DNA from 2 places in the Streptomyces sp. NBC_00344 genome. Region 1 is predicted to be linked to the other one. Evidence: riboswitches for the same ligand, from Rfam matches in the RefSeq annotation. Region 1 holds a riboswitch; the other holds the start of a gene.
What was found. A riboswitch is a leader RNA that binds a small molecule or an ion and turns the genes downstream of it on or off. The one in region 1 is predicted to bind S-adenosylmethionine.
Positions count from the first base shown of each region.

Region 2: another riboswitch for S-adenosylmethionine. It lies ahead of thrC (threonine synthase); the one in region 1 lies ahead of OHS16_RS23480 (aminotransferase class V-fold PLP-dependent enzyme).

Region 1 covers NZ_CP107996.1:5,201,175-5,208,489, forward strand. Annotated here, with positions in the region: gene ctaE (aa3-type cytochrome oxidase subunit III) at 1-443, shown strand, start outside; gene qcrC (cytochrome bc1 complex diheme cytochrome c subunit) at 509-1,318, shown strand; gene qcrA (cytochrome bc1 complex Rieske iron-sulfur subunit) at 1,315-2,376, shown strand; gene qcrB (cytochrome bc1 complex cytochrome b subunit) at 2,373-3,998, shown strand; gene trpD (anthranilate phosphoribosyltransferase) at 4,124-5,188, shown strand; SAM riboswitch class IV at 5,382-5,499, shown strand; gene OHS16_RS23480 (aminotransferase class V-fold PLP-dependent enzyme) at 5,658-7,034, shown strand; gene OHS16_RS23485 (Lrp/AsnC family transcriptional regulator) at 7,075-7,315, opposite strand, start outside.
Region 2 covers NZ_CP107996.1:3,844,677-3,851,991, reverse strand. Annotated here, with positions in the region: gene OHS16_RS17400 (lipase family protein) at 1-1,242, shown strand, start outside; gene groL (chaperonin GroEL) at 1,345-2,970, opposite strand; gene OHS16_RS17390 (cold-shock protein) at 3,322-3,525, opposite strand; gene OHS16_RS17385 (MoaD/ThiS family protein) at 3,927-4,202, opposite strand; gene thrC (threonine synthase) at 4,249-5,547, opposite strand; SAM riboswitch class I at 5,566-5,692, opposite strand; gene OHS16_RS17375 (glucosyl-3-phosphoglycerate synthase) at 5,883-6,821, shown strand; gene OHS16_RS17370 (alpha,alpha-trehalose-phosphate synthase (UDP-forming)) at 6,900-7,315, shown strand, end outside.

The DNA of each region.
Region 1 (7,315 bases):
AGGATATGGCCGACTCGCTGAACGTTCCGTTCTCGGCGACGAACACCACCGTCCTTGTGCTCTCTTCTCTCACGTGCCAGCTCGGCGTCTTCGCCGCCGAGCGGGGCGACGTGAAGAAGTTGCGCTCGTGGTTCATGATCACGTTCGTGATGGGTGCGATCTTCATCGGCGGCCAGATCTTCGAGTACACCGAGCTGGTGAAGAACGACGGCCTTTCGCTGTCTTCCGACCCGTACGGCTCCGTGTTCTACCTGACGACCGGCTTCCACGGCATGCATGTGACAGGTGGGCTGATCGCCTTCCTGTTCGTCCTCGGCAGGACGTACGCAGCCAAGAGATTCACCCACGAGCAGGCAACCGCCGCCATCGTCGTGTCCTATTACTGGCACTTCGTCGATGTCGTCTGGATCGGCCTCTTCGCGACGATCTACTTGATCCAGTAATCGGGCCCGAAGCCCCACTCATCCAGCAAGCACCGACGCAGAAGATCCTGACACCGGGGTAATCCGTGAAAAAGCTCTCCGCACGACGACGCCACCCGTTGGCGGCGGTCGTCGTCCTACTCCTCGCGCTGGCGGCCACCGGGGGGCTGTATGCCGCGTTCGCACCCGCGGGCAAGGCACAGGCCGACGACACCGCCCAGTCCCTCTCGATCAACGAGGGCAAGAAGCTGTACTCCGTGGGCTGCGCAAGCTGCCACGGCACCGGTGGCCAGGGCTCATCCGACGGGCCGGCCCTGACGGGCGTCGGCGCGGCCGCAGTCGACTTCCAGGTCGGCAGTGGCCGGATGCCGGCCCAGCAGCCGGGCCCGCAGATCGAGAAGAAAAAGGTCATCTACAGCCAGGCCGAGATCGACAAGCTCGCGGCGTACGTGGCCTCCCTCGGCGCCGGCCCCACCATGCCGACCGCGCAGCAGTACAGCATGGACGGCGCGAACATCGCCAAGGGTGGCGAACTGTTCCGCACCAACTGCGCGCAGTGCCACAACTTCTCGGGTGAGGGCGGTGCGCTCACACACGGCAAGTACGCCCCGAGCCTGGAAGGCGTGAGCCAGAAGCACATCTACGAGGCCATGCAGACCGGCCCGCAGAACATGCCGAACTTCCCCGACACGACGATGCCCCAGCAGAACAAGCAGGACATCATCGCGTACATCAAGACCGTCAACGGCGACAACTCCGCAAGCGCGGGCGGCCTCAAGCTGGGCGGCCTCGGTCCGGTCAGTGAGGGTCTCTTCGGCTGGGTCTTCGGACTCGGTGCGCTGATCGCAGTTGCCATCTGGGTCGCGGCCCACACCGCTAAGGCCAAGAAGTCATGAGTAGCAATAAGAATTCCGAAGAGACCCTGCCGAGTGAGCAGGCCACCGACCAGGCCGACGCCGGTGCGGTGGAGCGTGCGGACGATCCGTTCGCCGACCCGGGCCTGCCGGCCCACCGGCAGCGCGTCCAGGACATCGACGAACGGGCAGCCAGGCGCTCCGAGCGTGCGGTCGCCTTCCTGTTCACGCTCTCGATGCTGGCGACGATCGCGTTCATCGCGTCCTACGTGATCTTCCCGGTCGACAAGATCGTCTTCATCTTCCCGTTCGGTCACGTGAGTGCGCTCAACTTCTCCCTGGGTCTGACCCTCGGCGTCGCGCTCTTCACCATCGGCGCGGGCGCGGTCCACTGGGCCCGCACCCTGATGTCGGACGTCGAAACGGCGGCCGAACGTCACCCGATCGAGGCCGAGCCCGAAGTCAGGGCCCAGGTCATGGCCGACTTCGCGGAAGGTGCGGCGGAGTCCGGCTTCGGCCGGCGCAAGCTGATCCGCAACACACTGTTCGGTGCGATGGCCATGGTGCCGCTCGCCGGCGTGGTGCTGCTCCGCGACCTCGGTCCGCTGCCCGAGAAGAAGCTCCGCAAGACGCTGTGGGCCAAGGGCAAGGTCCTCATCAACATGAACACCAACGAGCCGCTGCGTCCTGAGGACGTCGCCGTCGGTTCGCTGACGTTCGCCATGCCCGAGGGTCTGGAAGAGAGCGCGGAGGACTTCCAGACGCAGATCGCCAAGGCCGCCCTGATGATCGTCCGTATCCAGCCGGAGAACATCAAGGACAAGAAGGAGCGCGAGTGGGCCCACGAGGGCATCGTCGCGTTCTCGAAGATCTGCACCCATGTCGGCTGCCCGATCAGCCTGTACGAGCAGCAGACGCATCACGTGCTCTGCCCGTGCCACCAGTCCACCTTCGACCTGTCCGACGGCGCCCGCGTCATCTTCGGCCCGGCCGGCCACGCCCTTCCGCAGCTGCGGATCGGTGTGAACGGCGAGGGTAACCTCGAAGCGCTCGGCGACTTCGCAGAGCCCGTCGGTCCTGCCTTCTGGGAGCGCGGATGAGCACCGTGACGGATACACAGCGCAAAGCGCCCGCCGGCGAGCGGATGGCCGACTGGGCGGACGGCCGCCTGGGCATCTACGGCCTGGCCAAGTCCAACATGCGCAAGATCTTCCCGGACCACTGGTCCTTCATGCTGGGCGAGATCTGCCTCTACAGCTTCATCATCATCATCCTCACGGGTGTGTATCTGACGCTGTTCTTCCACCCGAGCATGAACGAGGTCGTCTACGACGGCCCGTACGTACCGCTGCAGGGTGTGCGGATGTCCGAGGCCTACGCCTCGACCATGCACATCAGCTTCGAGGTCCGCGGCGGTCTGCTCATCCGGCAGATCCACCACTGGGCCGCCCTGGTCTTCCTGGCCGGCATGCTCGTGCACATGATGCGCGTGTTCTTTACGGGCGCGTTCCGCAAGCCGCGCGAGGTCAACTGGCTGTTCGGCTTCCTGCTGCTGGTGCTCGGCATGTTCACCGGGTTCACCGGTTACTCGCTGCCGGACGACCTGCTCTCCGGTACGGGTGTGCGGTTCATGGAGGGCGTCATGCTCTCCATCCCGGTGGTCGGCTCCTACGCCTCGATGTTCCTGTACGGCGGTGAGTTCCCCGGCGGCGACTTCGTCGCCCGGTTCTACTCGGTGCACGTGCTGCTGCTGCCCGGGATCATGCTGGGGCTGCTGGTGGGACACCTGATCCTGGTCTTCTACCACAAGCACACGCAGTTCGCGGGCCCCGGCAAGACGAACAAGAACGTCGTCGGCATGCCGCTGCTGCCGGTCTACATGGCGAAGGCCGGAGGCTTCTTCTTCCTGGTCTTCGGTGTCATCGCGATCATCGCGGGAATCGCCTCCATCAACCCGATCTGGGAGATGGGCCCCTACCGCCCGGACCAGGTGTCCACCGGCGCCCAGCCCGACTGGTACATGGGCTTCTCCGAGGGTCTGGTCCGCATCATGCCGGGCTGGGAGATCAACGCCTGGGGGCACACCCTGGTACTGGGTGTGTTCATCCCGATCGTGGTCTTCCCGCTGGTCCTGGTCATCATCGGTGTCTATCCCTTCATCGAGTCCTGGATCACCGGCGACAAGCGCGAGCACCACATCCTGGACCGCCCGCGCAACGCCCCGACACGCACCGCGTTCGGTGTCGCCTGGCTGACCCTGTACGCGATCCTGCTCGTCGGTGGCGGCAACGACCTCTGGGCCACGCACTTCCACCTGTCGATCAACTCGATCACGTGGTTCGTGCGGATCGGAATGTTCGTCGGTCCGGTCCTGGCGTTCATCGCCACCAAGCGGTTCTGCATCGGTCTGCAGCGCCGCGACCGGGACAAGGTGCTGCACGGACGTGAGTCCGGTGTCATCAAGCGCCTGCCGCACGGTGAGTTCGTCGAGATCCACGAACCGCTCGGTCCCGGTCAGCTGCACTCGCTCACCGCGCACGAGCAGTACAAGCCGCTCGAGATCGGCCCGACGGTCGACGAGAACGGTGTCGAACGCAAGGTGTCCCGTCTCACCAGGCTGCGCGCCAAGCTGAGCCAGGGATACTTCGGCGAGCACCACCAGATCCAGAAGCCCACCGCGGAGGAGTACAAGGAGATCACCAGCGGCCACGGCCATCACTGATCGCCTGACCTGAAACAGGTCGCCACGGCAGGAGCCCCGTCCATTCGATGGACGGGGCTCTTTGCCGTCCCCAGGGCTGGATAAGGTGGGACCATCCCTTTCGGCTGTGGACCCAGGAGTGGACCATGAACGTTGTGACCCCGGTCGGCGGCGACAGCGTGGCGGCATACTCCTGGCCCGGTGTCATCGACTCCCTGCTCGCGGGCACCGACCAGAGCGCCGATGCCACCGCCTGGGCAATGGACCGCATCATGAGCGGAGAGGCCACCGGCGCACAGATCGCGGGCTTCATGGTGGCGCTACGGGCCAAGGGCGAGACGGTCACAGAGATCAGTGGCATGGTGCGCACCATGTACGAGCACGCCAGGCTCATCGAGGTGCCCGGCCCCAGCGTGGACATCGTCGGCACCGGCGGTGACGGCTCCAGCACGGTGAACATCTCGACCATGTCGTCGATCGTGGTGGCGGGCACCGGCGCGAAGGTGGTCAAGCACGGCAACCGCGCGGCCTCGTCGAGGAGCGGCGCATCCGACGTTCTGGAGAAGCTCGGCGTCAATCTGGACCTCACCCCGCAGAGGGTCACCGAGGTCGCCGAAGAGGCAGGGATCACCTTCTGCTTCGCGGTGAAGTTCCACCCCGCGCTGCGGTACGTGGCGGCCGCACGGCGCGAGCTGGGCATCCGCACCACCTTCAACTTCCTGGGGCCGCTCACCAACCCGGCGAAGGTGCGGGCCCAGGCCACCGGTGTGGCCGACGCACGGGTGGCGCCCATCGTGGCGGGTGTACTGGCCGAGCGGGGCTCGTCCGCGCTGGTCTTCCGGGGCGACGACGGACTCGACGAGCTGACCACCACCGCCACGTCCAGGGTGTGGATCGTGGCGGACGGCGTGGTGCGCGAGGAGCCCTTCGATCCCCGCGATGTCGGCATCGGCCTGGTCCCTGTGGAGGCACTGCGTGGCGCCGACGCCTCGTACAACGCGGACGTCGCCCGTCGGCTGCTGGCCGGCGAGACCGGCCCGGTGCGCGATGCGGTGCTGCTGAACTCGGCGGCGGCGCTGGTCGCGCTGAACCCGGGTGCGGGCTCGCTGAACGAACAGATCGCGGCGGGGCTCGAGCAGGCTGCCGAGTCGATCGACTCGGGCGCCGCCCGCGGCGCGCTGGAGAGATGGGTCGCGGCGAGCAACGCGTGAACCCCCGCCGGGTACGGCGAGCAACGCGTGAACCCCCGCCGGGTACGGCGAGCGACGCGTGAACCCCCGCCGGGTACGGCGAGCGACGCGTGAACCCCCGCCGGTCATGGCGGGCGGTGACGGCACAGCAGGGCGCGGTCCGCATTGCGGACCGCGCCTTGCGCGTTCCGCGGCGTGTGGCAAGATGCTCTCAGGTCATGAGTGACAGCGACTACGGCCCCAGCCCGCTGTCCGGCAACCCTCCGTCCGTGGCGGGGTGCCCTGGGTGAAGACCTGGCCGTGGACAGCAGAGTCCGCGGCAAGCGCGGATCCCTCGCCAGGGATCCTGGTCGTCGAGGGAGTTCTTCCGTGGTTCAGCGAATGCGATAGGGCAGTAGCCCCCTTCTCCGCACACCCTTTCCGCACTGCCCCGCGCCCACCGTCGGGTGGCCCGCGCAGTGAATTCGCCTGCCCTTTCCGGGAGTTCGCCATGTCTGTCCCCACCGCTGCCGTCGACCGTTCGGTTTGTGCCCCGCTGCCCGTCCTGGGACGGGATGTACGGGTTCCCCTCGTCACCGGTGGCGAGGTCGACTACGCCGCGCTGGACTACGCGGCGAGCGCTCCGGCCCTGCAGCGGGTCTGGGACGACGTGGCCGCCTACGCCCCGTACTACGGCAGTGTGCACCGCGGCGCCGGCTACCTCTCACAGCTGTCCACCGACCTCTTCGAGAACAGCCGTACCGCCGTCGCCGAATTCCTCGGCTGCCGGGAGGGTGACCAGGTGGTGTTCACCCGGTCGACCACCGACTCACTCAACCTGCTGGCCGCGGTACTGCCCGCGGACTGCCAGGTCTTCGTCTTCGAGACCGAGCACCATGCCTCGCTGCTGCCCTGGCGCGGTGCCGATGTGACCTACCTGGACGCGCCGCGCACCCCGCAGCAGGCCGTCGGGATCCTGGAGCGCGCACTCGCGGGCCGCGGTACCTCGCCGTCCGGGTCGACCGTGCCCGCGCTGGTCTGTGTCACTGGCGCTTCGAACGTCACCGGTGAGCACTGGCCCGTGCGGGAACTTGCGGCTGCCGCTCACGCACATGGTGCCCGGGTGGTGCTGGACGCCGCCCAGCTCGCCCCGCACCACCCGGTGGACATCGCGGACCTGGACGTCGACTGGGTGGCCTTCTCCGGGCACAAGCTGTACGCGCCCTTCGGCTCCGGGGTCCTGGCGGGCCGTTCGGACTGGCTGCAGGAGGCGGAGCCGTATCTCGCGGGTGGCGGGGCGTCCCGCCAGGTCACCCGGCGGGCCGATGGCGGTGTGGACGTCGAGTGGCACACCACGGCCGCCCGTCACGAGGCCGGCTCGCCCAACGTCATCGGGGTGTACTCCATCGCCGCCGCCTGCCGGGCACTCACCGACGCCGGCTTCGACTCCCTGGTCGAGCGCGAGCAGTCGCTGGTCACCAAGGTCCTCGACGGCCTCGGGGAGGTGGACGCCGTGAAGGTGCTCTCGCTCTTCGGCGACGACGTCCCGCGCGTCGGTGTCATCTCGTTCGTGGTCGACGGCTGGAACAGCTCGCACTTCGCGGCCGCGCTCTCGGCCGAGTACGGCATCGGCGTCCGCGACGGACTGTTCTGCGCGCACCCGCTGGTACGCACACTGCTCGGCGGCGACCCGCAGGACCAGGGGGAGTGCGGCGCACCCGATGGTGAGCCCGGCGAGCGCTCGCTCAACGCCATCCGGGTGAGCTTCGGCGCCGGTACGCCGGACGAGCACGTGGAGCGTTTCGTGACCGCGGTCAAGGAGCTGGTGCGCGACGGCGCCCGCTGGAACTACCGTACGGAGAACGGCCGTTGCGTGCCGGCCGTCTGAGCGGTTCGGCCCTCGGCCACCCCGGCGGCCGAGGGCGCGCTCATGCGTCGAGCCCGATGGCGAAGGCCGCTTCCAGGTCGTGCTGGGAGTAGGTGCGGAACGCCACGTGCGTGTCGGTGGCCTCGACACCCGGGATCTTGCTGATCCGGCCGGGGATGATGTCGGCGAGATCGTCGTGGCGGGCCACCCGGACCAGTGCGATCAGGTCGTACGTGCCGGTGACGGAGTAGACCTCGCTGACGCTCTCCAGTGCGGCGAGCGATTCCGCGATCTCGGGAATC
Region 2 (7,315 bases), 1.4 Mb from region 1:
GGATCGGACCATGAGGTGTCCCGAGGGGTCACCATCCCGTCCTTCTACAACCCGCCGGCCGAACTCCCGGCCGCCAACGGCGCACTGATCCGCACGGAGCCGCTGCCCCTGGATCTGAGCCTGCCCGGTCTCGACGGCCCGCTCCCGGGCAGGGCGACCCGGCTGATGTACAAGTCCACGGACTCCAACGGCAAACCGGTCGCAGTGACCGGCGCCTACATCGAGCCGTCGGCCGCCTGGTCCGGCGGCGGGGCGCGCCCGCTCGTCGCCTTCGCCTCGGGCACGATGGGCCAGGGCGACCAGTGCGCCCCCTCGATGGCGCTGCAGCACCCGCTGACGATCGGCAGCAACACGGTGTCCATCGGCTACGAGGACCTGGCGCTGTACCGGCTGCTCGCCAAGGGCGTGGCCGTGGTCGTCACCGACTACGCCGGACTCGGCGCGACGGACAGGCTGCACACCTACGTCAACCGCGTCGACTCCGCCCACGCCGTTCTTGACGCCGGCCGCGCCGCGCACACCGTGCCAGGAGCGTCCGTCGGCCCGGACTCGCGCGTCGGTCTCTACGGTTACAGCGAGGGCGGCGGAGCCACCGCCGCAGCCGCCGAACTCCAGCCGTCCTACGCTCCGGACGTCCCACTCTCGGGCACCTACGCAGGTGCGCCGCCCGCCGACCTCTCGGTGGTCATGAAGGGCATCGACGGCAGCGGTCTGGCCGGTGCGCTCGGCTGGTCCATCAACGGATTCATCCAGTCGGACCCGTCGCTCGCCGAATTCGCCGACACCCAGATCAACGCCACCGGCAAGGCCGCCCTCGCCGACCTCTCCACGATGTGCGTGGGGGACGCGGTCCTCGGCTACGGCTTCAGGAAGAGCACGTCCTGGACGACCAGCGGGAAATCCCTATCCGAGGTCATAGCGAACGCCCCGAACGTCCAAGCGGTGCTGGACGCACAGCGCATCGGATCGCTGAGGCCGGCCGGCCCGGTGCGGGTGGTGACCGGGGTCGCGGACGACATCGTGGTGCACTCGCAGGCACGTCAGCTGGCCGTGGACTGGTGCCGCAAGGGTGCGGACGTCACCTACAAGCCGATGAATCTGCCGAACCTCGGCAACGGCACGCTCCTCAACCACCTGGCCCCGGCCATCGCCGACCAGGGCTCCGCCATCTCCTGGCTGGCCGACCGGCTGTCGGGCAAGCCGACCTCGTCCAACTGCCCGACGATGCCGCTCCAGCCCTGAAGGACCGCATCCAGCCGAGCCGCGGAACGCCCGAGGGCGGCACCCCGCAATGGGGTGCCGCCCTCGGTCGTACAGCGAGCCGTGGAGCTACTGAGCCGGGGCTCAGAAGTCCATGTCACCGCCCGGCATGCCGCCCGGAGCGCCGCCGGCAGCGGCCTTCTCCGGCTTGTCGGCGATGACGGCCTCGGTGGTGAGGAACAGCGCGGCGATCGACGCGGCGTTCGCCAGCGCGGAACGCGTGACCTTCGCCGGGTCGATGATGCCCTCGGCGATCATGTCGACGTACTCGCCGGTCGCGGCGTTGAGGCCGTGACCGATGGGAAGGTTGCGCACCTTCTCGACGATGACTCCGCCTTCGAGACCACCGTTGACGGCGATCTGCTTCAGCGGGGCCTCGAGCGCGAGCTTCACGGCGTTGGCGCCGGTCGCCTCGTCACCCTCGAGGTCGAGCTTCTCGAAGACCGAGGAAGCCTGGATGAGCGCCACGCCACCACCGGCGACGATGCCCTCCTCGACGGCCGCCTTCGCGTTGCGAACGGCGTCCTCGATGCGGTGCTTGCGCTCCTTGAGCTCCACCTCGGTCGCGGCGCCGGCCTTGATGACGGCCACGCCGCCGGCCAGCTTCGCGAGACGCTCCTGGAGCTTCTCACGGTCGTAGTCCGAGTCGGAGTTCTCGATCTCGGCACGGATCTGGTTGACACGACCCTGGACCTGGTCGCTCTCTCCGGAACCGTCGACGATCGTGGTCTCGTCCTTGGTGATGACGACCTTGCGGGCGCGGCCGAGCAGGTCCAGACCGGCGCTCTCGAGCTTGAGGCCGACCTCCTCGGAGATGACCGTGCCGCCGGTGAGGATGGCGATGTCACCGAGCATGGCCTTGCGGCGGTCACCGAAGCCCGGAGCCTTGACGGCGACGGACTTGAAGGTGCCCTTGATCTTGTTGACGACCAGGGTGGAGAGCGCCTCGCCCTCGACGTCCTCGGCGATGATCAGCAGCGGCTTGCCGGACTGCATGACCTTCTCCAGCAGCGGGATGAGGTCCTTGACGCTGCCGATCTTGGAGTTGACGATCAGGATGTACGGGTCGTCGAGCGACGCCTCCATACGCTCCATGTCGGTGGCGAAGTACGCCGAGATGTAGCCCTTGTCGAAGCGCATGCCCTCGGTGAGCTCCAGCTCCAGACCGAAGGTCTGGGCCTCCTCGACCGTGATGACGCCTTCCTTGCCGACCTTGTCCATCGCCTCGGCGATGAGCTCACCGATCTGCGTGTCGGCGGCGGAGATGGAGGCGGTCGAAGCGATCTGCTCCTTGGTCTCCACGTCCTTGGCCTGCTCGAGCAGAGCGGCGGAGACGGCCTCGACGGCCTTCTCGATGCCGCGCTTGAGGGCCATCGGGTTGGCACCGGCTGCGACGTTGCGCAGGCCCTCACGGACCAGCGCCTGGGCGAGAACGGTCGCGGTGGTCGTACCGTCACCGGCGACGTCGTCCGTCTTCTTGGCGACTTCCTTGACCAGCTCGGCGCCGATCTTCTCGTACGGGTCCTCGAGCTCGATCTCCTTGGCGATGGAAACACCATCGTTGGTGATCGTGGGGGCGCCCCACTTCTTCTCGAGGACGACGTTACGGCCCTTGGGGCCGAGGGTGACCTTGACGGCGTCGGCGAGCTGGTTCATCCCGCGCTCGAGACCGCGCCGTGCCTCCTCGTCGAACGCGATGATCTTGGCCATGTGAAGTGGTCCTCCCGGACAGGGGTGGATACGTCGGACCGTTCGGCGCCCGCGACGGACGGCCTGCGAGCCTGATGGTTCCTTGCCCCACCTGGCCTGCGGGCCTCGCCAGCCCGGTCCTTCTGTCACTCTCACCAGGAGAGTGCTAAGCCCAATGATTAGCACTCGACCCCCTCGAGTGCAAGCGCCTTCGGCGAAGGCCGGGTGCCGGGCGGGCGGACGGACAGGCAGGTGGACGGGCCCGGCTCCCGCGGATCCGCGGGGCGGCCGCGGACGCACGAGAGGCCCGTACCCCACTGCGGGGTACGGGCCTCTCGGCGTGAGTGCGTCGGTGGCCGATCGCGCCGAGAATCAGACGGCGAGCTTGACCATGTCCGCCTGCGGACCCTTCTGGCCCTGCGAGATTTCGAACTCCACCCGCTGACCTTCTTCAAGGGTGCGGTATCCGTCCATCTGAATCGCGCTGTAGTGGACGAAAACATCCGCACCACCGTCGACCGCGATGAAGCCGTACCCCTTCTCCGCGTTGAACCACTTGACGGTGCCCTGAGCCATGCCTAACTCCCCTATTACTGGCCCTTGCACGGGCCCGCACTTCGCGGGACCCGGGTCAGACCTTGCGCCGGAACGCGTCGACCGCGGCTGAATGTATCTGCCCAACTGCCCTCTGCAACAGGTCAATCGGACGAGAATTCTGGGATTGGCCGAACGCCCCATTGGGCGGATTCCTCAGGATTCTCGGGCAAGTCGGGCCGGGCAAACGGCACTTACGACGCAAAGGGCTTCACTACTTTGTCCGCACCTTGTCGCGATCTCATATGCACGGGGCATGAACAGCGAAGGGGACTACCCCAACTCTACCGCGCTCAACCACACAGAATTACCCCCTCCGCTTCTCTTGCGGAGGGGGTAATCAGGGTGACCGTGCGGCGCCGGAAGAGCACCAGGAGAGGCTGTCAGCCGCCGGCGACGGCCGGAATGATCGAGACGCCCGCACCGTCCGGCGTTGCCGTCTCCAGACCCTGCTCGAAGCGCACGTCGTCGTCGTTGACGTACACGTTCACGAAGCGGCGCAGCTTGCCCTGGTCGTCCAGGACGCGGGCCGCGATGCCGGTGTGGTTCTTCTCCAGGTCGGAGATGACCTCGGCGAGAGTGCCGCCGTCGGCGGCGACCTCGGCCTGGCCGCCCGTGTAGGTGCGGAGGATGGTGGGGATACGGACCTTGACGCTCATACGGATTACCTTCCAGGAGACCGGGGAGTGGGCGGGACGGGGGGATTCAGCTCGCGGCCAGTCCGGCCTCGCGGAACGCGTCCAGGGTCGGGCGGATCGTCGCGGTGGGACCGGACGTCGGCGCGACGGCGTCCAGGGTCTTGAGGCCGTCACCGGTGTTCAGGACCACGGTGGACAGCGCCGGGTCCAGCAGACCCGCCTCGAGCAGCTTCTTGGTCACTCCGACGGTCACACCGCCCGCGGTCTCCGCGAAGATGCCCTCGGTACGGGCCAGCAGCTTGATCGCGTCGACGATCTGCTCGTCGTTGACGTCCTCGACCGCGCCGCCGGTGCGCCGGGCGATGTCCAGGACGTACGGGCCGTCCGCCGGGTTGCCGATGGCGAGGGACTTGGCGATCGTGTTCGGCTTCTGCGGCCTGACGACGTCGTGCCCGGCCTTGTAGGCGGTGGAGACCGGGGAGCAGCCCTCGGCCTGCGCACCGAAGATCCGGTAGGGCTTGTCCTCGACGAGACCGAGCTTGATCAGCTCCTGCAGACCCTTGTCGATCTTCGTCAGCTGGGAGCCCGACGCGATGGGGATGACGATCTGGTCCGGAAGCCGCCAGCCGAGCTGCTCGCAGATCTCGTAGGCCAGCGTCTTGGAACCCTCGCCGTAGTACGGGCGGAGGTTGACGTTGACGAAGCCCCAGCCCTCTCCGATCGGGTCGCCGATGAGCTCGGAGCAGAAGCGGTTCACGTCGTCGTAGTTGCCCTCGATGCCGACCAGCTCACCGCCGTACACCGCGGCCATCACGACCTTGCCCTGCTCCAGGTCGTGCGGGATGAACACGCAGGAGCGGAATCCGGAGCGGGCGGCGGCGGCGCCGACGGCGCCGGCCAGGTTACCGGTGGAGGAGCAGGAGAGGGTGGTGAAGCCGAAGGCGCGGGCGGCCTCGACGGCGATCGCGACGACACGGTCCTTGAAGGAGTGCGTCGGGTTGCCGGAGTCGTCCTTGATGTGCAGACCACCGGTGATACCGAGCTCACGGGCCAGGTTGTCGGCCTTGACCAGCTTGGTGAAGCCCGGGTTCAGATTGGGCTGGGACGCCACGTCGGCGGGGACGGGCAGCAGCGGGGCGTAGCGCCAGATGTTGTCGGGCCCGGCCTCGATGCGCTTCTTCAGCTCGTCGGGAGAGCCGCTCGGCAGGTCGTAGGCGACTTCGAGCGGCCCGAAACAGGAGGCGCAGGCGAAGATCGGTCCGAGGGCGAAACGCTCTCCGCACTCGCGGCAGGAAAGCGCCGCGGCGGGTCCGAGATCGACGGATCCGGCGGTGCTGGTGGTTTCGGCGACAGTCTGAGCAGCCATGGTGGCGAGGTCCCTTTCTCCTCATCTTCCTCGCGACGTACTTCGCCGCGAGACGGAATTGGCACCTTCCCCACCATGACCTCGCGGTCGGCGGAAGGTTGCCGGGACTTCAACGGGCCGTTCCCTCAGTCCCTCTGGATGAGCGCTGTGACACCGGCCAGGAGGCCCGTGTATTTGTTGTCGTACTCAACCGCGTACTGACCCCCGGCATGCGACGGTCATCCGCGTTGTTCAAGACTGTAACCGAAGGCCGGAACGATTGAGAGAGTCGTCCGCACCGCGAGATGACAGTCGGACAAGCCGCTGCCGCGGCGGGCACACCGAGGAGACACCCCGTGCTGGATGAGGTGGAACGCTGGCTGACCAGGCGTTCCTGGTCAGCTGCCGACCGACCGCTGGACCAGCTGGCTGCCGCCAAGCGTGGCACCAAGGTGAGTGTGGTGCTCCCGGCGCTGAACGAGGAGGCGACAGTCGGTGAGATCGTCGCGACCATCAGGCGGGACCTGATGGAGGCCGTACCGCTCGTCGACGAACTGGTCGTGATCGACTCGGGCTCCACCGACCGTACGGCCGAGGTCGCCGCGGCGGCGGGCGCCCGCGTGGTGCACCGGGACACCGTTCTGCCCCGGATAGCGGCGGTGCCGGGCAAGGGCGAGGTGCTGTGGCGCTCCCTCCTGGTGACAAGCGGTGAGATCGTTTGCTTCATCGACGCCGACCTCAAGGACTTCTCGGCGGATTTCGTGTCCGGCATCGTGGGGCCACTGCTGACCGATCCTGATGTGCACTTCGTCAAGGCGATGTACGACCGTCCGCTGGGCGAGACCCCCGGGCAGGGCGGCCGGGTGACCGAGCTGGTGGCCCGTCCGCTGCTCAATCTGCACTGGCCGCAGCTGGCCGGATTCGTTCAGCCGCTGGGCGGCGAGTACGCCGTCCGGCGTGAGCTTCTCGAACAGCTGCCCTTCCCTGTCGGATACGGCGTGGAGCTCGGCCTGCTCGTCGACGCCCTGCACACGGTGGGTCTCGACGCGCTGGCCCAGGTCGACGTCGGCTCACGCCGGCACCGCCACCAGGACGGTCTGGCGCTGGGCCGGATGGCTGCCGCGATCTACCGGACCGCGCAGCTGCGGCTCTCCCGGGGCCATCTGGTGCGTCCCGCGCTCACCCAGTTCGAACGCGGACCAGGCGGGTTCGTGCCGCGCACGCATCCGGTGGACACCGAGGAGCGGCCGCCGATGCGGGAGCTCGCGGAGTACGAGGCCCGCCGCGCCGCCTGAAAATCCGGGCCGTCCGGCGTTTGAGGCCATCTTCGAGCCGCACGTTTATGCGCCGCGGCCACGGGCTAAGTTCGCCCCATGGCCTCTCCGCACCGTGCAAACGTCCTGGTCGCCTCCAACCGGGGCCCCGTTTCGTACAGCCTGGACGAGGACGGCGGTCTCGAAGCAAAACGCGGCGGGGGCGGGCTGGTCTCGGGGCTTTCGGCGATCGGGGCCGACGCGGACTCGCTGTGGGTGTGCGCCGCGCTCGGCGACGGTGACCGCGAGGCGGTGCGGCGCGGGGTCGGTGAGACGGGTGTGCGGATGCTCGACATCGACGCCTCCGTGCACGCCGCCGCGTACAACGGCATCGCCAACTCCGTGCTGTGGTTCGTCCATCACATGCTGTACCAGACACCGCTCGAGCCGGTATTCGACGCGGAGTTCCGGCAGCAGTGGGAGGACTTCCGCACCTACAACAGGGCGTTCGCCGACGCGCTCGCCGCTGAGGCCGC